DNA from 3 places in the Pseudomonas sp. MC6 genome. Region 2 is predicted to be linked to each of the others. Evidence: predicted binding sites of a transcription regulator. Region 2 holds the regulator's gene; each other region holds the start of a gene.
What was found. The regulator FliA, encoded in region 2, starts transcription of late flagellar genes. The targets are predictions, from matches to a motif close to CTAAAGTTTNNNNNNNNNNNGCCGNTAA.
Positions count from the first base shown of each region.

Region 1: ACOYXE_RS21830 (methyl-accepting chemotaxis protein) is a predicted target of FliA. The motif match lies at 4,004-4,031, and genes of this name have one in related genera.
Region 3: ACOYXE_RS00590 (methyl-accepting chemotaxis protein) is a predicted target of FliA. The motif match lies at 4,614-4,641, and genes of this name have one in related genera.

Region 1 covers NZ_CP186504.1:4,904,026-4,911,983, reverse strand. Annotated here, with positions in the region: gene ACOYXE_RS21845 (TonB-dependent siderophore receptor) at 1-2,253, opposite strand, end outside; gene ACOYXE_RS21840 (FecR domain-containing protein) at 2,341-3,342, opposite strand; gene ACOYXE_RS21835 (sigma-70 family RNA polymerase sigma factor) at 3,342-3,842, opposite strand; gene ACOYXE_RS21830 (methyl-accepting chemotaxis protein) at 4,147-6,027, shown strand; gene ACOYXE_RS21825 (SRPBCC family protein) at 6,174-6,641, opposite strand; gene ACOYXE_RS21820 (non-ribosomal peptide synthetase) at 6,665-7,958, opposite strand, start outside.
Region 2 covers NZ_CP186504.1:3,245,934-3,253,891, reverse strand. Annotated here, with positions in the region: gene flhF (flagellar biosynthesis protein FlhF) at 1-517, shown strand, start outside; gene fleN (flagellar synthesis regulator FleN) at 634-1,464, shown strand; gene fliA (RNA polymerase sigma factor FliA) at 1,461-2,201, shown strand; gene ACOYXE_RS14510 (chemotaxis response regulator CheY) at 2,368-2,739, shown strand; gene ACOYXE_RS14505 (protein phosphatase CheZ) at 2,758-3,546, shown strand; gene ACOYXE_RS14500 (chemotaxis protein CheA) at 3,601-5,871, shown strand; gene ACOYXE_RS14495 (protein-glutamate methylesterase/protein-glutamine glutaminase) at 5,921-7,069, shown strand; gene ACOYXE_RS14490 (flagellar motor protein) at 7,069-7,809, shown strand; gene motD (flagellar motor protein MotD) at 7,822-7,958, shown strand, end outside.
Region 3 covers NZ_CP186504.1:116,644-124,601, forward strand. Annotated here, with positions in the region: gene ACOYXE_RS00570 (SDR family NAD(P)-dependent oxidoreductase) at 1-550, opposite strand, end outside; gene ACOYXE_RS00575 (LysR family transcriptional regulator) at 671-1,567, shown strand; gene ACOYXE_RS00580 (inorganic phosphate transporter) at 1,692-3,305, opposite strand; gene ACOYXE_RS00585 (transporter) at 3,456-4,478, opposite strand; gene ACOYXE_RS00590 (methyl-accepting chemotaxis protein) at 4,756-6,378, shown strand; gene ACOYXE_RS00595 (hypothetical protein) at 6,489-6,935, shown strand; gene ACOYXE_RS00600 (PepSY domain-containing protein) at 7,241-7,546, opposite strand; gene ACOYXE_RS00605 (glycerophosphodiester phosphodiesterase) at 7,709-7,958, opposite strand, start outside.

The DNA.
Region 1 (7,958 bases), 1.7 Mb from region 2:
TCGCAGGCCATCGAGTGCCGCGCTGTCGAACTTGTAGTCCGCCCACAACGACGCCATATGACGTGGCGCTTGCGTCGGTGAGTTGCCTTTGTTCTCAATCACGTCGGTCGGGGTGCTCAACGTACTGACCATCGACTTCGAGTATTCGATATCGGTGAAGGTGTAGCTGCCAAGGACTTTGAGGTTATCGGTCAGCTGCATGTGCGCTTCCAGCTCAAGACCTTGGGAGCGCACAGCACCCACCGCGCGATAGAAGTTTTCCTGCGGCAGTTTGGTCGCCAGGTTCTCCTGATCAATGCGAAACAGCGAGGCGGTGAACAGGTTATCAGTGCCCGGCGGCTGATACTTCAAACCGACTTCCCACTGTGTGCCGTCGGTAGGTGCCAGCGGATTACCGGCGCTGTCGGCATAGGAGTTCGGGTTGAACGACTCCGAGTAACTGATGTACGGCGCCAAGCCGTTATCAAACAGGTACAACGCACCGGCACGGCCAGTGAGCTTGGTGCGGCGATCATTGATCTCTGTGCCAACCGGACGTCCGGCTTCAGCGATACGGTTTTCGTCCGAAGTCTCGACCCAGTCCTGGCGCAGACCCAGCGAGAAACGCCACTTGTCCATCTCGATCAAGTCTTGCAGGTAAACCCCGGTCTGTTCCAGACGGCGCAGGTAACTGGTCTCGCCATACATGTCGATCGCCGAGTTGCCATACACCGGATTGAAAGCATTGATCGGCGTGAGTCCGCCACTGGTCCAGTCGACCACGGTTTTACGCCGCTGATAATCCGCGCCCATCAGCACCGTGTGTTTGGTCGCACCGGTAAAAAATTCCGCCTGGAGCATGTTATCGACGATAAACGCATGCAGACGCTCGTCCCCGCCGGTGTAATAGCGGTTCAGCTCGTTGCTGCTCGGCGAGGTCCAGCCATAGGCGTAGACCTGATCCATGTTCACTTTGGAATCGAGGTAACGGAAGTTCTGGCGTGCGGTGAAGACATCGTTGAAGCGATGTTCGAATTGATACCCGAACGACTGCTGATCGCGCGAGTAACCATCAACGCCTGGCTCACCTTCGAAGAAGTGCGGCGAGATGCGGTTGCCATTGCGCTGATGAATCGTGCCGTCGGCGGGCACACCACCGTGGTAACCGCCATCCGGATCGTGTTGCAGATAAGCCTGCAGGGTCAGCGAAGTGTCTTCACTGAAATCGATACTCAGCGTGGGTGCGAGGGCGAAGCGTTTTTCCTTGTTGTGGTCGAATTGCGTGTCGGACTGATCCGTTAACCCGGTCAGACGATAGGCGATACGCTTGTCGTCATCGACCGGGCCGCTGAAATCAAAACCGACTCCACGCTGACCCTGCGTCCCGACCGTGGCTTGCACCTGATGGTAAGCCTCATAAAGCGGTTTCTTGCTGGTCAGCGCCACCAGGCCGCCGGGCGAACTGCGGCCATACAGCACCGACGACGGTCCCTTGAGAATGTCCACGCGCTCAAGGAAATACGGGTCGACCTGCATGGTGCTGTAAGTACCGCTGTCGCCCATCGACTTGAGGCCATCGAGATAGATGTTGTCCACCGAGCCATCGTTGAAACCGCGCATCGCTACATAGTCATAGCGATGAGTCGCGCCATACGGATTGGTCAGCACGCCCGGGATGTAACGCATTGCCTGCGAGACAGTCTGCGAGCCTTGGTCATCCATTTGCTCGCGAGTGACCACCGATACGCTTTGCGAGGTTTCCAGCAACGCGGTACTGGTCTTGGTGGCGATCTGGCTGTGAGTGGCGTTGTAGCCATCCATGCTGCCCAAAGCGTTGCCGAGGGCGAAGCCTTTGATGTCGGTGGTAGGCAGGGCCAGTGCTTCGGTCTCAGCCAATGGGCGCAGGATGTAACTGCTGCCGTCCTGACTAACCGCTTCCATACCGGAGCCACCGAGCAAATGGCTCAACGCCTGATCGGTCGAATATTCACCCTGTACGCCCAGCGATTGCCGGCCCTGAGTTTGCTGCGGGGTCATCGACAACGTGATGCCAGCCTGACGGGCAAACTGATTCAGCGCCTCACCGAGAGGGCCCGCAGCCACGTTGTAGCGGTGGCTGACTTCACTGCCAGCGGGAGCCGCCGCCATGCTTATTGCAGGCATCACACCAACGCCCAATGCAGTCGAAAACAGCGCCGCTCGAACGGCGTGGCGCAACAGGCCAGATTCGGCAATGAAATTCAGAGAGTTCTTACAGGTGGCGCGGACAGTCATTGTAGGTTTCCGTAGGCAGTCGCGAAGGCTGAGTTGAAGTGCTTACTGACTAAGCCGGACTTGCTGCAAAAACCCGCCAAAAAAATTTCAGACCGCACGTTCCAGAGTCACCCACCAGCGCGTGCGATAGCGCAATTGCACCGGCAACGTCTGCGGCAGAATCGCCAGCAGTTTGTCGGTGTCTTCCAGACGGAATACGCCGGACAGACGCAGCTCCGCCACTTGCGGCGCACAGTTCAGAAAGCCCTGCCGATAACGCGCGACTTCGGCGAGAAAGTCACCCAGACGCATATTGCGTGTGACGATCAAGCCATCGATCCAGGCGCCAGCGTCCATGTCCAGCGTCGGGGCCGGGCGGACCTGGTGATGGTCGATCAGATAACTCTGCCCGGCGAGTGCTTCTACCGAGGTGCCGCCGGAGTGGATGGCAACCTGGCCATGGGTGACGCTGAGCCGCGTGCAGTCATTGTCCTGACGCAGGATGAATCGGGCATCGACGGGCTCATAAGTCCCGTGACGATTTTGTACCCGCAGCGGCCGATCAGTCGGCGCGCCCTCGTCGGAGCCACCACACGTGACAATGATCTCGCCGCGAGTCAGTTTGATCAGGCGCTGTTGCGCCGTGTAATCCAGATCCACCGCGCTGGCCGTGTTCAACTCGATCCGGGTACCGTCCGGCAACTGGAAGGCGCGCCGCTCGCCCGTCGCCGTAGCGTAATCGGCGCTCCATTGCTGCCACGCGGCAGTGTCCTTGGCCAGCCAGGCGGCGGAACCCATCAGCAATGCGCCAGACAACAGCTTCAAAGCCTGCCGACGGCCAAGGCCTTGGGCACTGTTTTCCAAAGTATTGAACGCCACCTGCGCACCGGGTACTGCACGCAGATTGTTGCTCAATTCGGCTTGCAGCGACTGCACGCGTTGCCAGGCCAGTTCATGCTCGTGGTGTTCGGCACGCCATTGCTCACACTGGCGATTCAACCGCGAATTGCCATGGTTATTGCGCAAGCGCAACAGCCAATGGATGGCTTGTTTGACCACGTGTTGCTGTGGCTCGGCACGGCGACCGAGTGCGGTGTGATCTACAGGCATCAGCTTTCGTACCGCAGCACGTAGCAGTGATACAGCGCATCGGCGACGTAACGCTCAACTGAGCGCAACGACAGGCCCATCTGCTCGGCAATCTGCTTGTGGGTCAAACCTTCGCACTGCGCCAGCAGAAAGGCCTGACGCACTTTCGGCTTCAGTCCTTCAAGCATGCGCGCGATGTTTTCCAGCAGTTCGATCACCAGCGCCCGGGCTTCGGCACTAGGCGTCTCGGCTTCGGGCAAATGAGCAATGGTTTCCAGATAGGCCCGTTCGATTTCTTCGCGACGCCAATGGTCGATCACCAGCCCGCGAGCGATGGTCCGCAGGAAAGCGCGCGGCGCCTTGAGTTCGAGGCGTTCGGTGCGTTGCAGCAGACGCAGGAAAGTGTCCTGCGCGAGATCTGCCGCATCCGCCGCATTGCCCAGCCGTGCGCGCAGCCAAGCGTTAAGCCAGCCGTGATGACTACTGTAAAGCGCCTGTACTGCAAACTCAGGTGAGGACATGAACGCGGACGTCACAAATGATAATTAGTCGCATTGTCATGAAGGGTTACGGAATTTGCAACCGTCGCTCGAACATTGCTCCTGGAAAACACCTGGTTGAAAGCTCTGGCACGCCGTTCGGCGGGAATCCGGCAGAAATACCATCCATTTCCCGCTCAACCCTAAGATTTCTCCGACACGTGCCGACAGACTGGTGAGACATGCGTGCACCAAAGTAGAGCGGCCAGAAGAACGCTGCCTGCGCTGTACATGGAATGTTGCATCCGGAACGCATCCCCACTTTTCGCATAAGAAGTCCCATGAAATGAATCTCAAGTTCAGCCATAAAATCCTGTTGGCCGCCTCGGGCGTCGTGGTCCTGGCGTTCGCGCTGTTCACCCTCTACAACGACTACCTGCAGCGAAACACCATTCGCCAGAACCTCCAGTCCTCCGTACAGCAGGCCGGTGATCTGACCGCCAGCAGCGTGCAGAACTGGATGAGCGGGCGGATTCTGGTGCTGGAAAACCTCGCGCAGAATGTTGCGCATCAGGGCAAGGACGCGGATTTCCCGGGTCTGGTCGATCAACCGGCCTTCACCTCGAATTTCCAGTTCACCTACGTCGGTCAGGCCAACGGTGTGTTCACCCAGCGTCCTGACGCGAAGATGCCTGACGGCTATGACCCGCGTCAGCGCCCTTGGTACAAGCAAGCCGTGGTAGCTGACAAAACCATGCTGACGCCGCCGTACATGGCTGCTGTCGGCGGGCTGGTGGTGACCATTGCCATGCCGGTGAAAAAGAACGGCGAACTGCTCGGTGTGGTCGGTGGTGACCTGAGCCTGGAAACCCTGGTGAAGATCATCAACTCGGTGGACTTCGGTGGCCTGGGCCATGCGTTTCTGGTCAGCGCCGACGGTCAGGTGATCGTCAGCCCGGACAAAGACCAGGTCATGAAAAACCTGAAAGACATTTACCCGAACACCAGCGTGCGCATCGAAAAGGGCAACCAGAACGTCGTGCTTAACGGTCAGGAACGTATTCTGTCGTTCACTCCGGTCAGCGACCTGCCGAATGCGCAGTGGTACATCGGTCTGTCGATCGATCGCGACAAGGCCTACGCCGCACTGAGCCAATTCCGCACTTCGGCGTTGATCGCGATGTTTGTCGCCGTGGCCGCGATTGCCTTGCTGCTGAGCCTGTTGATCAACGTTCTGATGCGTCCGCTGACCACCATGGGCCGCGCGATGCAGGACATTGCTCAGGGCGAAGGCGACCTGACCCGTCGTCTGGTGGTTGAGAGCAAGGACGAATTCGGTGAGTTGGGCAGTGCGTTCAACCAGTTCGTTGAACGGATTCACGCGTCGATTTCCGAAGTGTCCTCGGCAACCCGTCATGTGCACGATTTGTCGCAACGGGTGATGGCGTCGTCCAACGCCTCGATCATCGGCTCCGACGAGCAAAGTGCACGCACCAACAGCGTCGCTGCGGCGATCAACGAACTGGGCGCTGCTACTCAGGAAATCGCCCGCAACGCTGCCGATGCTTCGCAACACGCCAGCGGCGCCAGCGAGCAGGCCGATGACGGTCGTCAGGTGGTCGAGCAGACGATTCAGGCAATGACCGAGCTGTCGCAGAAGATCAGCCTGTCGTGCACGCAGATCGAAACCCTGAACGCCAGCACCGACAACATCGGCCATATCCTCGATGTGATCAAAGGGATTTCGCAGCAGACCAACCTGTTGGCACTCAACGCTGCGATCGAAGCGGCGCGTGCCGGTGAAGCCGGACGTGGTTTTGCGGTGGTGGCGGATGAGGTGCGTAACCTCGCCCATCGCACTCAGGAATCGGCGGAAGAGATCCACAAGATGATCACTTCGCTGCAGATCGGTTCGCGCGAAGCGGTGACCACCATGAACGCTAGTCAGGCCTCCAGCGAGCAAAGCGTGGAAGTGGCCAATCAGGCAGGTTTGCGTCTGGTCAGCGTGACTCAGCGCATTGGTGAAATCGACGGTATGAACCAGTCGGTGGCCGCGGCCACTGAAGAGCAGACCGCCGTGGTGGAAACCCTCAACGTCGACGTTAACCAGATCAACCTTCTGAACCAGCAGAGCGTGGCCAACCTCAACGAGACGTTGAAGGATTGTGATGCGTTGTCGCAGCAGGCTAATCGCCTGAAGCAACTGGTCGACAGTTTCAAAATCTGATTTTCAGATTGAAGACCGCGTTATCGTTCTTCGCGAGCAGGCTCACTCCTACAAATTAAATCGGGTTCCATCTGAAGGAACCCGATCAACTGTAGGAGTGAGCCTGCTCGCGATAGCGGTCTAGAACTCACCGCCGAACTCAGGCCTTAAACAAACAGCCTCAGCACATTCCCCATCGCATCATCCGCAAACCCCTGCACAAACTCCTTGAACCCCGGCAGCGCCTCTTCACCCCCCGAAGCAGGCTCGGCAATGATCGTCCACGTCGCCCGGGATTTGCTTGCGCCCAGCGATTGCACATTCATCGCCGCCCACAGATTCGCCACGCCCAAGGTGTTGTAAATCGTCGTCCAGGTCATGCTTCGTGCGTGTTCATCGCGGGAGTTCAGTTGCTCAACCACCACGTTGCCATCCTTGAAGCATTTCTTGCGCAGCGAGGACACGCCCTCGCCGATAGTTTCTATGTGCGACAGCGCCGGAATGAAACGGTCGAAACCGCCGAAGTGGCCGACCACCGCCCAGACTTGCGCCGCGTCCGCCGGCACTTCTACCGAAGAGACAACGTGGCAGCCGTGCGGATTTTTGATCAGAGTGTCGGGTTGCAGAGTGCTCATGGTGTTGCTCCTTTTTTGTGGCTTCAGATGAAGTTGATTTCTTTCAGGTAATCGCAGCCGCGACGCAGCAGCGCTGGGGACTTCTGTGGGTAGTGCGCGCCCATCTGCTGCACGCCGGCCTCGGCGTTGGCGTGGCCGATCAGGGAAATGTCGCCGATGTCTTCTTCAAAGCCGTTGAGGTAGAAACCGAGCACGCCGAACAGCGCGTTGGCGGCGTCTACCCGGCCCAGTTGCTGCTGCCAGTCGGCGACGCTGACCAATGCGAACTCGCTGCCGGTTTCGCGGAACGAAGCAACGTAGGCGTCCCAGCTCAAAGGCTCGGGGTTGTGCAGGTTGAACACCGCGCGGTCGGGCGAATAACGGCTGGCGTGGAAGGCGATGAAACGGGCGAGAAAGTCCACCGGCATCAGGTCAAAATTAAGCGCGAAGGCCGGCACCTGGCCGAGCTGGATCGAGCCTTTGAGCATCAGCATCAAGCGGTTTTTGTGCGGCTGACAAACGCCGCTCAAGCTGTTGAAACTGATGTTGCCGGGGCGATACAGATTGACGCTCACACCACGCTCCCGCGCCCGTTCGAGGATGCGTTCGCCGACCCATTTCGACAGGTTGTAGCCGTTGCGAATGTAGATCGGTGGCGTCAGCGCGGCGGGCAGTTCCAGCACCCGTCCCGCATCATCGACCGTGCTTGAGGCCGACAGCGTCGAGACGAAGTTGAAGACCTTTTTGCTTTGCCCTTCGCACAAGCGCAGCAGGGCGAAAATCGGCTCGACGTTGTCCGCCGCCAGCGACTCGTAATCGAGCACGTGATTGACGTTGGCGGCGTTGTGCACCAGTGCGCCGAACTCGCGATCAAGGCGCTGATAATCTTCGTCGTTCATGCCCAGTTGCGGGCGCGAAATATCTGCCGCGTAAACCCGCACACGACGCAGATCCAGATGCTCCAGACGGTTTTCCCGCAGTGCCTCGGCAAACCGTTGCACCGCCGTTTTTCCGCCGCCATCACGCACCAGACACGCCACTTCGCTGGCGCCCCAACCGAGTAGCGCCTCGACGATGTGCACACCGACAAAACTGTTGGCGCCGGTGACGATGACCTTGTGCACATCGCCCATGCGGCTGATCGGCAGCGGTTCGATGTCCAGCGCACGCTCGGCGTCAGCCATGGCCTGGGCGCTGAGCACCGCGTTGTCATCGGTGCCGCGCACCAGTGTGGCGAGTTTGATGATGGTCGGCAGTTCGATGAAGCGATTGATCGAGATGCTGCGGCCGAACTCCTCACGCAAACGCAGCAACATGCGCGACAGCAAAATCGAGTGA
Region 2 (7,958 bases):
GAAGACGCTGGGCCGCATTCTCAATGTGCCGGTGACCCACGTCGATCCGGGCCAATCGTTGGTGCAGGCGCTGGATCCACTGCTGCGCAAACGCGTGGTATTGATCGATACTGCCGGCCTGCAAGCCAGCGATCCGGCGCTGCGCATGCAGCTGGAAAGTCTGGCCGGGCGTGGCATTCGTTCAAAAAATTATCTGGTCTTGGCAACCACCAGCCAGAAACAGGTTCTAACCGCCGCTTATCACAGTTACAAGCGTTGCGGGCTAGCCGGCTGCATCCTGACTAAACTGGATGAAACGGCCAGCCTTGGCGAAGTGTTGAGCCTGGCGATCAGTCATGAATTGCCGGTCGCGTACCTGACCGATGGCCCACGGATTCCGGATGATTTGCATCTGCCGCGCCGTCATCAACTGGTCAGCCGCGCCGTCAGCGTGCAAATGCAGGAAGAACCCAGCGAAGAAGCCATGGCTGACATGTTCGCTGATATCTATCACAGCCCGACCAAGCAGGTAGGCTGAGGTATTCATGAACAGTTTTTGTACCTACATCGATGGTCTGCCATGCATTGTTCCGGTTGTGAACGCGCAGCCAGTAATGTGGCCTCCGTCTATGCAAGACAAGGTAAAGAAATAACATGGGCAGCATGCATCCCGTACAGGTGATCGCGGTGACCGGCGGCAAAGGTGGCGTCGGCAAGACTAACGTGTCAGTGAACTTGTCTCTGGCGCTGGCAGAGCTTGGCCGTCGGGTCATGCTGCTGGACGCCGATCTGGGACTGGCGAACGTCGACGTTTTGTTGGGTCTGACCCCTAAACGCACACTGGCCGACGTGATCGAAGGCCGTTGCGAATTGCGCGACGTGCTGTTGCAAGGCCCCGGTGGCATCCGCATCGTCCCGGCCGCGTCCGGCACGCAGAGCATGGTCCACCTGAGCCCGGCGCAACATGCCGGCCTGATTCAGGCGTTCAGCGACATCGGCGACAATCTCGACGTACTGGTGATCGACACCGCTGCGGGTATTGGTGACTCGGTAGTCAGTTTCGTACGCGCCGCGCAAGAAGTGTTGCTGGTGGTCTGCGACGAGCCAACCTCGATCACTGACGCCTACGCACTGATCAAACTGCTTAACCGCGATTACGGCATGAACCGCTTCCGCGTCCTCGCCAACATGGCGCAGAGCCCGCAGGAAGGGCGCAACCTGTTCGCCAAGTTGACCAAGGTCACGGATCGGTTCCTTGACGTGGCCCTACAATACGTCGGCGCCGTGCCTTACGACGAAAGCGTGCGTAAAGCGGTGCAGAAGCAGCGTGCCGTTTACGAAGCCTTCCCGCGCTCCAAGTGCGCGCTGGCATTCAAGGCCATTGCACAGAAGGTCGACACCTGGCCGCTGCCCGCCAACCCGCGTGGCCATCTCGAGTTTTTCGTCGAGCGCCTCGTGCAGCAAACGGCAGGGCCCGTGCTATGACAGCAAGCGGTATGAACTACTACAAGAAGTCGGCACGCGACGCTCAGTACGAGCTGATCGAGCGTTACGCGCCGCTGGTCAAACGCATTGCCTACCACTTGCTGGCACGGTTGCCGGCGAGTGTGCAGGTCGAAGACCTGATCCAGGCCGGGATGATCGGCCTGCTCGAAGTCTCGACCAAATATGACGCCAGCAAAGGCGCCAGTTTCGAAACGTACGCGGGCATTCGAATCCGCGGCGCGATGCTCGACGAAGTGCGCAAAGGGGACTGGGCACCACGCTCGGTTCACCGCAATACCCGTATGGTCAGCGACGCAATTCGCTCAATTGAAGCTAAAACCGGCCGTGACGCTAAAGATCACGAGGTTGCAGCCGAACTCCAATTGAGTCTCGACGATTACTACGGGATTTTGAATGACACCTTGGGCAGTCGCCTGTTCAGTTTCGACGATCTGTTGCAGGACGGCGAACACGAAGGGCTGCACGAGGATGGCGCGAGTGCTCATCTTGAGCCGTCACGCGATCTGGAAGATGAACGTTTCCAGGCAGCGTTGGCGGACGCGATTGCCAATTTGCCGGAGCGTGAGCGACTGGTGTTGGCGCTGTACTACGACGAAGAGCTGAACCTCAAGGAGATCGGTGAAGTCCTTGGCGTCAGTGAATCGCGGGTCAGCCAGTTACACAGCCAGTGCGCGGCCCGTTTGCGGGGGCGTTTGGGGGAGTGGCGAGCGCGCTGAAGGCAGTGTGGGGACACTGCGAACGAGGCTGGTGCGGTGATGAACGGCACCGGTCTTGCTCTGTTGTGCTCCAGACAGTCTTCAAGTGCTGCGCCGATTGATTGAAGTGGCGCGTCCAGGTGCTGGGCGCGTTTAAGACTGCTTGGAGGTCGAATTGAACAAAGACATGAAAATCCTCATCGTTGATGACTTCTCAACGATGCGGCGGATCATCAAGAACCTGCTGCGTGATCTTGGGTTCACCAACACCGTCGAGGCTGACGATGGCGTGACTGCCATTCCAGTGCTCAACAGCGGCAGCATCGACTTTCTGGTAACGGACTGGAACATGCCGGGCATGACCGGTATCGACCTGCTGCGTCACGTGCGCGCCGATGAAAAACTCAAGCACCTGCCAGTGCTGATGGTGACTGCAGAAGCCAAGCGCGAGCAGATCATCGAAGCCGCTCAAGCCGGTGTAAACGGCTACGTAGTCAAACCTTTCACGGCTCAGGCGTTGAAAGACAAAATCGAGAAGATTTTCGAACGCATCGGCTGATGAACGCGCGGGGGAGCTATGGAGCATAACGAATCTTCACAGGGCGATTTCGAGTCGACCCTGAAAAAACACGCGGTCGAACTGGTCGAAAGCCTTGAAAAAGGCAGGTTCGGCGACGCTGTGCAACTGATCCATGAGCTCAATCAGACCCGTGACCGTGGCCTGTACCAGGAAGTCGGCAAGCTCACACGTGAATTGCACAGTGCGATCGTCAACTTCCAGATCGACCCGAACATGCCGCAGGCCGAGGAAGTGTCGCAAATCACCGACGCCACCGAACGCCTGGGTTATGTGGTCAAGCTGACGGAAGCCGCGGCCAACCGCACCATGGATCTGGTGGAAAGCGCCACGCCGGTGGTCAATGGTCTGGCTGACGAAGCGCAGACCTTGAGCGCCGATTGGGGTCGCTTCATGCGTCGCGAGGTCGGGGCTGAAGAGTTCCGTGAACTGGCGCGCCGGGTCGACGGTTTTCTGTCACGCAGCAGCACGGACAACCGTGCGGTGTCGAGCAATCTCAACGACATCCTGCTGGCCCAGGATTACCAGGACCTGACCGGTCAGGTGATCAAGCGTGTGACCCAACTGGTCACCGAAGTCGAAAGCAATTTGCTCAAACTCGTGCTCATGGCCAGTCAGGTGGACCGCTTTGCGGGCATCGAACATGACCGCGCCGCGATGCTTGCAGAAAAAGATCCACAAAAACATCTCTCGCAGGGTGAAGGTCCGCAGATTCATGCCGATAAACGAGAAGACGTTGTGTCCGGTCAGGACGATGTGGACGATTTGTTATCCAGCCTCGGGTTCTAGAGTTTTGGAATTTTAGGTTTTTTGGGTTTTTAGACCTGTAGGAGCACCCCATTAATGAGCTTCGGCGCCGATGAAGAGATCCTTCAGGATTTCCTGGTTGAGGCCGGCGAGATTCTTGAGCAACTGTCCGAACAACTGGTCGAGCTGGAAAGCCGTCCGGATGACGCAGATCTGCTCAACGCAATTTTTCGCGGTTTCCACACTGTAAAAGGGGGCGCCGGCTTCCTTCAGCTCAATGAGCTGGTGGAGTGCTGTCACATCGCCGAAAACGTGTTCGACATCCTGCGTAAGGGTGAGCGTCGCGTTGATGCAGAACTGATGGACGTTGTCCTCGAAGCACTGGACGCGGTGAACAGCATGTTCACTGAAGTTCGTGAGCGTGCTCCGATCACCGCCGCCACGCCGGAGCTGCTGGCCGCCCTGGCGCGTCTGGCCGAACCGCAATCGGCGGACGCAGCCCCGGCTTCGCCAGTGGCCGAGATGATCGAAGAACTGGTCGTCGAAGGCGACTCGTCGGGCGACATCACCGATAACGAATTTGAACAGCTGCTGGATTCGCTGAACGCCGTCAAGGCTGAAGCCGAAGCCCCGGCCGCTGCTGCCCCTGCGCAAACGGCCGCTGAAGCCGCGAGCGATGAAATCACCGATGCCGAGTTCGAGTCGTTGCTCGATCAACTGCACGGCAAGGGCCAGTTTGCGGTGGACGCGGTTGCGCCAGCGGCGGCAGCCCCTGCGGCTCCGGCCAAGGGCGACAGCTCTGACATCACCGACGACGAATTCGAAGCCTTGCTCGATCAGTTGCATGGCAAGGGCAACTTTGCCGTGGATGCGCTGGAATCGGCGATTGCTTCGGCACCTGCGCCTGCTGCTCCAGCGGCCGCCGCGGCCGGCAGCGATCTGATCAGCGATCACGAGTTCGAATCGCTGCTCGACGAACTGCACGGCAAAGGCAAGTTCTCCGAAGTCGGCACCGCCGCTGCTGGCAGTGCTTCGACCGTCGCCACACCGGCTGCCAAGGCCCCGGCCGCTGTGGCAGCGCCCAAGCCTGCCGCCAAGCCTGAGCCAAAAGCCGAGGCGCCAAAACCGGCTGCCGCTGCTGCACCGGCTCCGGCCCGTGCGCCGGCGACACCGCCACCGGAAAAACCGGCGAGCGAAGCCGAAACCACCGTGCGTGTCGACACGGCACGTCTCGACGAAATCATGAACATGGTTGGCGAGTTGGTGCTGGTGCGTAACCGTCTGGTGCGCCTGGGTCTGAACAGCGGCGATGAAGCCATGCAAAAGGCCGTGTCGAACCTCGACGTGGTCACGGCTGACTTGCAGACCGCCGTGATGAAGACGCGGATGCAGCCGATCAAGAAGGTCTTCGGGCGCTTCCCGCGTCTGGTTCGTGACCTCGCGCGTCAGCTCAAGAAAGAGATCAACCTGGAACTGGTGGGTGAAGAAACCGACCTCGACAAAAACCTTGTCGAGGCCCTGGCCGACCCGCTGGTCCACTTGGTGCGCAACGCCGTCGACCACGGCATCGAGTCGCCGGAAGAACGCGAAGCGTCGGGCAAGGCTCGTGGCGGTCGCGTGGTGCTCGCGGCCGAACAGGAAGGCGACCATATCCTGCTGTCGATTTCCGATGACGGCAAAGGCATGGACCCGAACGTCCTGCGCGCCATCGCGGTAAAACGCGGTGTGATGGACAAGGACGCGGCCGATCGCCTCAGCGATACCGAGTGCTACAACCTGATTTTCGCCCCGGGTTTCTCGACCAAGACCGAGATCTCCGACGTCTCCGGCCGCGGTGTCGGCATGGACGTAGTGAAGACCAAGATTTCCCAGCTCAACGGTTCGATCAACATCTACTCGACCAAGGGCCAGGGCTCGAAGATCGTCATCAAGGTGCCGCTGACCCTCGCGATCATGCCAACCCTGATGGTCATGCTCGGCAATCAGGCGTTTGCGTTCCCGTTGGTCAACGTCAACGAGATCTTCCACCTCGACCTGTCGACCACCAACGTCGTCGACGGTCAGGAAGTGGTGATCGTGCGGGACAAGGCGTTGCCATTGTTCTACCTCAAGCGCTGGCTGGTCAGCTCCGCCGCTCACGAAGAGCAGCGTGAAGGCCACGTGGTGATCCTTTCGGTGGGCACTCAGCGGATCGGCTTCGTCGTCGATCAACTGGTCGGTCAGGAAGAAGTGGTCATCAAGCCATTGGGCAAAATGCTGCAGGGCACTCCGGGCATGTCCGGCGCCACCATTACCGGTGACGGCCGCATCGCGCTGATTCTCGATGTTCCAAGCATGCTCAAGCGTTACGCCGCACGGCGTATTTGAATCCGGGGCGGCGGGGCGACAACGTCCCGCTGCACCTAATGGAGTGTTTATGGCAGTCAAAGTCCTGGTGGTGGACGATTCGGGTTTTTTCCGCCGCCGCGTCTCGGAAATTCTTTCAGCGGATCCGAGCATTCAGGTGGTCGGCACCGCCACCAACGGTAAAGAGGCGATCGATCAGGCCCTGGCACTCAAGCCGGACGTGATCACCATGGACTACGAGATGCCAATGATGGACGGCATCACGGCAGTGCGGCACATCATGCAGCGCTGCCCGACCCCGGTGTTGATGTTCTCCTCGCTGACGCACGAAGGCGCCCGGGTCACTCTGGATGCGCTGGACGCTGGCGCGGTGGATTTCCTGCCGAAGAATTTCGAAGACATCTCGCGTAACCCGGAGAAGGTCAAGCAACTGTTGTGCGAGAAGGTCCATAGCATCTCGCGCAGTAACCGTCGTTTCAGTGCTTATAGCGCACCGGCTCCAGCCGCAGCGCCAACGCCTGCACCGGCGCCATCCAGCTTCAGCAGCCACAGCACCAGCGCACCGGCACGTCCGGCACACGCGCCTGTGCATGCACCTGCTCCTGCTCCAAGCCGTGCTCCGGCCGCCAGCGCTTCGTCGCCAGCGCCGAAACGCAAAGCCTACAAACTGGTTGCCATCGGTACCTCGACTGGCGGCCCGGTGGCCCTGCAACGTGTGCTGACTCAGTTGCCGGCGAATTTTCCGGCGCCGATCGTGCTGATCCAGCACATGCCGGCAGCGTTCACCAAGGCGTTTGCCGAGCGTCTCGACAAGCTCTGCCGCATCAGCGTCAAGGAAGCCGAGGATGGCGACATCCTGCGTCCGGGCCTGGCGTTGCTGGCGCCGGGTGGCAAGCAAATGATGATCGACGGCCGTGGCGCGGTGAAAATCCTCCCGGGCGACGAGCGTCTGAACTACAAGCCTTGCGTTGACATCACTTTCGGTTCTGCAGCGAAATTCTACGGCGACAAAGTTCTGGCGGTGGTGTTGACCGGCATGGGCGCCGACGGCCGTGAGGGCGCGCGTCTGCTCAAGCAGGGCGGTAGCGCGGTGTGGGCACAAGATGAGGCAAGCTGCGTGATCTACGGTATGCCGATGGCCATCGTCAAAGCCGACCTTGCCGACGCGGTGTACAGCCTCGACGACATCGGCAAACACATTGTCGAGGCGTGTCTCTGATGGATGTTTTAAGCCTTATCGGGATCATCATGGCGTTCGTCGCCATCATCGGTGGTAACTACCTTGAGGGTGGTCACCTCGGTGCGCTGGCCAACGGCCCGGCGGCATTGATCGTACTGGGCGGCACCATCGGTGCCGCACTGCTGCAATCGCCGATGAGCGCGTTCAAACGCGCCATGCAGATCCTTGCCTGGATTCTGTTTCCGCCACGGGTCGATCTGGCCGGTGGCATTGATCGCGTCGTCAACTGGAGCCTCACCGCACGCAAGGAAGGCCTGCTGGGTCTGGAAGGCGTGGCCGATGCCGAACCCGACAATTACTCGCGCAAAGGCCTGCAACTGCTGGTCGACGGTGCCGAGCCGGAAGCGATCCGCAGCATCCTCGAGGTGGATTTCTACACACAGGAAGCGCGTGACATTGAGGCGGCAAAAGTCTTTGAAAGCATGGGCGGCTACGCGCCAACCATCGGCATCATCGGTGCGGTGATGGGCCTGATCCATGTGATGGGCAACCTCGCGGATCCGACGCAACTGGGCAGCGGCATCGCCGTGGCGTTCGTCGCGACCATCTACGGTGTAGCCAGTGCCAACCTGGTGTTGCTGCCGATCGCTGCCAAGCTGAAGTCAATTGCGTTGCGGCAGTCGCGTTATCGCGAAATGTTGTTGGAAGGGATCCTGTCGATCGCCGAAGGTGAAAACCCTCGCTCCATTGAGTTGAAGCTGCAAGGCTTCATGGATTAAGGGAATAACCTCATGGCACGTCGTCGCCACCAGGAAGAGCATGTAAACCACGAACGCTGGCTGGTTTCCTACGCTGACTTCATCACGTTGCTGTTCGCGTTCTTCGTGGTCATGTACTCGATTTCGTCGATCAACGAAGGCAAGTACAA
Region 3 (7,958 bases), 3.1 Mb from region 2:
TGTTCACGGCAATCTGCCGCGCGCCCAACTCTTTCGCCTGATAGCGGGTCAGTACTTCAATCGCGCCTTTCATCGCCGCATAAGCACTGGCGCCGGGGAGGGTGAAACGCGCGAGGCCGCTGGAGATGTTGATGATCCGACCGCCGTCGTTAATCAACGGCAGCAGTTGCTGAGTCAGAAAGAACGGCCCTTTGAAATGCACGTTCACCAACATGTCGAATTGCTCAACGCTGGTCTCGGCGAAGCTGACATGCAGGCCGACCCCGGCATTGTTGATCAGGAAATCAAAACGCTGACGGTCGAAAGTCTGCTGCAACGCCTGCACAACACGTGTACCGAAATCGGCAAAGGTTTCGCTGCGGCCAACATCGAGTTGCAGCATCACGGCTTTGCCGCCGAGTGCTTGCACTTCGCTCACCAGCGCCTGAGCTTCATCAGCACGGCTGTGGTAAGTGCCGATGATGTCGATGCCCTGAGCGGCGAGGTGCAGAGCTGCGTTTTTGCCCAGGCCACGGCTGGCGCCGGTGATCAATGCGATTTTACGATTCATGGAGGCTTCCTCGATTGCGGTGAGTGGTGATGGGCTCAGTTTATTTATCCGCCGTGAGGTGATAAACAGAGTGAAACCGGAATCACTGATCGGCTCAGTCGAACAATCGATAGGTGCCTAATGAACAAACTGGAACTGCTGCGCACCTTCGTCCGAGTCAGCGAACTGTCGAGTTTTACCCTCGCCGGGGAAAGTCTCGGACTGCCGCGATCAACCGTGTCGGAACATGTGCAGGCGCTGGAAGCGTTACTCGGCACTCGCTTGCTGCAACGCACCACACGCAAGGTGCAGGCGACGCAGGACGGACTGGTGCTGTACGAACGCAGCAAGGATCTGCTCTCGCACATGGACGAGATCGAAGGCTTGTTCCGCCAGGACGAGGCCTCGCTGACCGGGCGCATTCGTGTCGACCTGCCGAACATTCTCGCGCGGCGCCTGATCATGCCGCGCTTGCCGCAGTTCATGGATCGTCACCCGAATCTTGAGCTGGAAATCAGCAGCACCGATCGCCGCGTCGATCTGCTCAGCGAGGGCTTCGATTGCGTGGTGCGCATCGGCGCGCAGCCGGATCAATCGGTGGTCGCGCGACACCTCGGTGACTTTCCCATGGTCAACTGCGCCAGCCCTGCGTACCTCGAGCGCTACGGCGTGCCGCAAACGCTGGAAGACCTGGCGCAGCATCGGCTGGTGCATTACGTTGGCGTGCTCGGTTCGCGTTCGGAAGGTTTTGTGTACGAGGAGGGCGGTCAGGTTAAACGCCTGCCGATGGCTGGCAGCATTACGGTCAACAGCACTGACGCTTACGAGTCGGCGTGCCTCGGCGGTTTCGGTCTGACGCAGGTACCGCGAACCGGCATGCAGCCGCATCTGGAAAACGGCGAATTGGTCACCGTGTTGCCGCAATTCACCGCGCCGGCGATGGGGATTTCATTGCTGTATGCGCGACAGCGGCATTTGCCGTTGCGGGTGCGGGTGTTTATGGATTGGCTGGGCGATCTGATTCGCTCTGCGCTCTAACCCTGAACACCGGTCAAAACTGTAGGAGTGAGCCTGCTCGCGATAGCGGTGTGTCAGTTGAATCAATGTTGACTGATACACCGCTATCGCGAGCAGGCTCACTCCTACAGGGGATCTTCGTCCGTCAGAAGATCTGGGTGAACAGCCAGTACAGGCTGCCCGACAGCAGAATCGCAGCCGGCAGGGTCAGCACCCACGCCATCAACAGATTGCGGATGGTCTTCATCTGCAATCCGCCACCGTTGGCAACCATGGTCCCGGCCACGCCCGAGGACAACACGTGCGTCGTCGACACCGGCAAACCAAACATGTCCGCCGCACCGATGGTGAGCATGGCCACGGTTTCCGCCGAGGCACCTTGCGCATAGGTCAGATGGGTCTTGCCGATCTTCTCGCCGACCGTCACCACAATCCTCTTCCAGCCAACCATGGTGCCCAGTCCCAGCGCGATGGCCACGGCGATCTTCACCCACAGCGGAATAAACCGCGTGGCGTTGTCGATCTGCTGTTTGAACAACTGCAGTTTGCCGCTGGTGTCGGCGTCGAAATTGCCGACCTTGTTCTTGTCCATCAGGCGAATGCTCTCGCTGGCTAGGTACATGTCATTGCGCACGTTACCCATGGCTTCGGCCGGGACTTTCGCCAGCGAACCGTAGCCTTTGACTTCTTCGCCAATGTGCCCGGTGAGGGCGGCGAGGGCGGGGATCAGTTGCGGCGTGGCGTCCTTGCTGCGCACGTAATCGGAGAGCACCGCACGCGGATCGGCGGGCGTCGGCAGCGGTGCGCTTTTCACCAGCGCTTGCTGAGTGACTTGCGCCACAGCGGCAAACTGCAGCGATTGTTCTTCCGGCATCGTGCGGTTCAAGGCATAGGCCATTGGCAGTGTGCCGACCAGAATCAACATGATCAGGCCCATGCCTTTCTGCCCGTCGTTGGAGCCGTGGGCGAAGGACACACCGGTGCAGGTCAGAATCAGCAAACCGCGAATCCACCATGGCGGCGGCGTGTTGCCTTCCGGCGCCTTGTACAGCGAGCGATTCTTCACGAACGCACGCAGCGCCAGCAGCAACAGCGCCGCACAGCCGAAACCCACCAGTGGCGACAGCAGCAGTGCGTAACCGATCTTGGTCGCCTGCGCCCAATCGACACCGCTGGTGCCGTCACGGCCGTGCATCAGGGCATTGGCCACACCGACGCCGATGATCGAACCGATCAAGGTGTGCGACGACGAGGCTGGCAAACCCAGCCACCAGGTGCCGAGGTTCCACAGGATCGCCGCGATCAGCAGGGCGAAAATCATCGAGAAGCCAGCGGACGAACCGACCTGCAGAATCAACTCCACCGGCAGCAACGCGATGATGCCGAACGCCACCGCGCCACTCGAAAGCAGCACGCCGAGAAAGTTGAAGAACCCCGACCAGACCACGGCGACATTGGGTGGCAGCGAATGGGTGTAGATCACCGTCGCCACGGCGTTGGCGGTGTCGTGGAAACCGTTGACGAACTCGAAGCCCAGTGCAATCAGCAGCGCGACGCCGAGCAGCAGAAACGGCGTCCAGGTGGTCACCACCGTGCCGAGTTCGTGCATGTCGTGCATCAGGCTGTAGGCGGTGAAGAGCATTCCCATCGCCAGCACGGCGAAAAAGATCACATAGGTGAATGGGCCGGTTTTCTTGTCGAGGGCAGGCCTGCCGCTGGCGGCGGACGCGGGGCTGGCGGTCAGGGAGGGAGTAGCCATGAGCGGACAATCCTGAGCGAGGAAAGGAATGTCGCCCATGATCGTTGCAGAATGTTACAGAGAGACTGCGCCATGTCAGTGTTTGGCTGATTAATCCAACCGTCGGTCTTAAGCCGTTGAGGTCCCCTGTGGGAGCGGTGCATTCCGTGGTCAATAATCCCCGCGCTTGCGAAATGCCCATCGCCCGGCAATCACGGTAAACGTCGCCACCAGCGCAACCAATATCCAGAACCCCTCCGGATCCTGCGACAACGGCACGCCACCCACATTCATCCCGAAAAAACCGGCAATGATGTTGATCGGCAGCGCCAGCACCGTCACCACGGTCAGAGTAAACAGCGTACGGTTGCTCTGTTCGTTGAGGTTGGCGGCGATCTCTTCCTGGAGCAATTTGATCCGCTCACCGAGGGCGGTGAGGTCGTTGATGATCAGCGCAAACTCCTCGGTGGATTTGCGCAGTTCCTTGACGTCCTCCTTCTGCAACCACGGCGGCGGCCGGTTGAGCAGACGCAGCAACGACCCCGGCTCCAGTGCCAACAATCGTTGCAGACGCACCAGCACCCGACGATTGGCACCGAGTTCGGCGCGGTTGGTCGACAGCCGCGAGGAGAGCAATTCGTCTTCGACCTGATCGACGCTCATGCTGGTCTTGCGCACGATCTGCGTGAGCACTTCGCCCTGATCGCGCAGCAGATGCACGAGCAGTTCCGAGGGCGAACGAAAGCGTTCGCCGGCCTTCACCGACGAGCGCAATTTGTCCACCGAGTGCAGCGGTTGCAGACGCGCGCTGACGATCAGTTTGCTGCGCACACAGACCCACAGCGTCGACACGTCCGAGGAGACCATGCTGCTGAGGTTGAACACCACATCGTTGACCACTGCCAGCAACGCCGAGTCGACATGCTCGATACGCGTCGAGCGCGAACCTTCGTGCAGCGCCTCGAAAAACTCTTCAGGCAATTGCAGATGACTTTTCATCCAGCGTTCGCACGCCGCATGCGCCAGATTGAGGTGCAGCCAAAGGAATTCGCCACTGTCGCTATCGTCCTGCAAGCAGCGCAGTGCCGTCGCCGAATCGACTTCGCGGCCCCGTTCGCCGGGCAGGAAACGAAAGCCGTAGAGCAGGCCAAACAGATCAGGATCGCGATGACTGATGTCGAGGCTGTGGTTCATGAGGGCTCGCTGCGAGGAGGGTGCGTCGGTCGCGCAAATGGCAGGTTCACTGAGCCGCATCATCGCAATGTCACATGACATTTAGATGACAGCAAAGTGACGTCAAATCAGCGACTTACCGGTGGTCTGGTTTTCTTCAAGAAGCGCTCTGGCGCGCCGATCACAGGTGCGTTAGGTTGCGCGCCATTGGCCATGAACCAAGGCTCGCCGACATGGATGTCCGGCACAATTTCACGCCTTACCGGGCGTACCTCATCCTTGTCCTGAGTATCTTTCGATGCTGCAAAAATCCCTGAGAGCGCAAATTCTCGCCCTGCTGAGCGGCAGCCTGCTGGCGGTGCTGTTGATTGCGCTGGCGTGTTTTCATTTCCTTTCCAACGGCGTGCAAAGCTACAGCCAGTTGATCGCCGGTCCCTTGCACACCTCGCAACTGATTGACGAAGCCAACCTGCAATTCAAGGTGCAGGTGCAGGAGTGGAAGAACGTCCTGCTGCGCGGCAAGCAACCGGCGGATCTGGCCAAGTACTGGAGCCAGTTCGAAGATCGTCAGCGCGATGTGCAGAACATCCTTGGTGAACTGGCCGGGCAGAAAGGCCTGGAGCCAAGCCTGAAAAATCGTATCGAGCGCCTGCGCGATGAGCATCGTCAGCTCGGTTCTGCGTATCAGAGGGGACGCGATGCCTACGTGGCTGCCGGTGGTGATCCGACGGCGGGTGACGCGGCGGTCAAAGGCGTTGACCGCGCCGCCAGCGATCAGATGAGCGAACTGGTCGCTGAGTTGCGCAAGCAGGGTAGTGCACAGTCGGCGCTGATCAGTGCCGAGGCCGATCGCACCGTGTGGCTGGGGCTGCTGGTGATGCTCGCGTCGGGCCTGTTGATCGGCCTGCTCAGTCTGTGGCTGGTTAACCGCAACCTGGTCGAGCCGATTCGCAAACTCATCGATTACGTCACTCAGTTGAGTCGCGGCAAACTCGCCGAACGTGTGGTCAGCGACCGTCAGGATGAACTGGGCAACCTCGCCGCAGCGGCCAATACCTTGCGCGACTTCCTCGCCGACACCTTCACCCGTTTGCAGCGCAGCGCCAGTGATCTGGACAGCGCCAGCGGTGAGTTGAATGCGATCGCCACGACCATGGCCGGCGGCACCAACGAGCAGTTCAACCGCACCGATCAGGTGGCCACGGCGATGAACGAAATGTCCGCCACTGCGCAGGAAGTGGCGCGTCACGCCGCCGATGCCGCGCGTGCGGCCGACGATGCCGACCAGTCTGCCCAGCAGGGTGAAAAGGTCATGCAGAGCACCATTCACTCGATCACGCAGATGCGCGGTGAAATCGCCAATACCGCCACGGTGATTCGTCGTCTCGAAGCCGACAGCGGCCGCATTGGCAAAGTGCTGGAAGTGATTCGTGGCATCGCCGAACAGACCAACCTGCTGGCGCTTAACGCTGCGATCGAAGCAGCGCGGGCCGGCGAGGCCGGGCGTGGTTTTGCGGTGGTCGCCGATGAAGTGCGTAACCTCGCGCAGCGTACGGCTGAGTCGATCATCGAGATCAACCAGATCATTCAGAGCGTGCAGACCGGTGCGGTGGATGCGGCGCAAGCCATCGACAGCGGCCAGACGCGCAGTGATGAAAGCGTTGAGCAAGTGACCCAGGCTGGCGCGATGCTGGAGCGCATCACTCACGCCGTGGAAGCGATCCGCGACATGAACCGTCAGATCGCTACTGCTGCCGAAGAGCAGACCTCGGTGGCCGAGGACATCTCGCGCAACCTCACCGAAATCACCTCGATCGCCAGCACCAACCTCGACAACGTCCAGCGCACTGAAAGCGCCAGCCAGAACCTGCATGGTCTGTCGGGGCAACTCAATGAAGTCACCGCTCGCCTGAGCGCCTGAGGTTATTGAGCGTGTACCGATTCGGATACCGAGTCGGTACACAGTCGATCTCAAATTGAGGCGGCCGTGGTCGATGACCGGTTATCTATAACCGGCATTGGAGCCTTTCCATGGTCAGCATCACTTCTGTTTCTATCAATCAGACCGTCAGCGCACCGACCAGCAAAACGTCGATCAGTGACGTTGGTGACGACACGTCTACCTCAGCAACCGCCAGCACGGGTGCGACTGCCGATACCGGTAAAGTCGCCGCCGGTGGAGGGGCCGCTCCGGCGGGTGAGAGCAGCTCCAGCAGCAGCGAAGAATCGGATTCGGTGAAAGAACTGCGCAAGCAGATTGCCGAGTTGCAGAAGCAATTGCAGGAAGAACAGCAGGCGTTGCAAGCGGCCCAGGCGAAGCAGGAAAGTTCTAATGCCAAAGCCGCCGAAGTAGCCGCCGCACAAGCGCAGATCACCGCTACCTCGGCGTCCCTGTCAACCGCTACCGCCTCGCTGTTGCAGGCGTTGCAGGGTTCTGACAGCAGCACTTCCGGTTCGCTGGTCAGCACCTCGGCGTGATGCCCTTTTCCCTCACCCTAGCCCTTTCCCGGAGGTAGAGGGGACTGACCGTGGTGACTATTTGAGCTACGCCGACCTGAAATATCGAGTCGTACTCAGGTCCTTGGTGTTTCCTGATCAGCTTCAAGATTTCGAGGCTAACTCAGGTCTTGAATAGCCCCCGATCGGCTCCCTTTCCCCCTCGCCCCCCTTGGGGGAGAGGGCAGGTGAGGGGGAGAAAATCTCACTGACAACCAATTAAAAAAGCCGAACACAAAAAAAACCGCACGATCTCTCAATCGTGCGGCTTTTGATAGTGCGTTCAATCAAGTGTCTTGCTTGTTGCTCAACACCTTGCCAGTGGTCGCATCAAAGTCCACATCAAACTCTTTACCATCAGCCGTCTTCAGCTCAACTTCATACTCATAACCATTGAAGTGGTTATCCAGATCCGTGTCAGTAATAGTCGCACCCGGATGCAGTTTCAGCGCTTCGGCGTTCATCGACTCCAGCGACTTGATCTTGCCCGACTTAACCAGTTCAGGAATCTGGTCAACGCGAACATCAGCCTGGGCCAGGCCAGCGGTAAGAGTCAGGGCGGCAGCAGTAAACAGGGCAGTCAAAGTTTTCATCAGTTCGTTCCTTGGGGTGATTCGTTTAAGTGGCCTCAGGTTAACCAGCGCAACTTAACTCACCCTTAAAACCCCGCACCCAAACAAAACGGGCAAGCCATGCACCTGCACAGAACCTGTGGGAGCGTGGCTTGCCCGCGATGAAGGCGCCTCGATTTCAGATCAGAAACCGTTGTTCTTCAACACCTGATCAACGGTGCCGGCCGCCGGGCGTTTGTAGAACTTCAACATCTCGCTGGCGCGGTTGGTGAAGATACCGTCGACACCGGCCGCCATGACTTTCTCGAAGTCCACCGGCTCGTCGACGGTATAGACATGCACCAGCAGGCCTTGATCGTGGGTGTACTGATTCATCCACGGTTGCACCAGATCCGAATAACTCTGATCGCCGCCCTTGGTCAGCTTCGCCGAA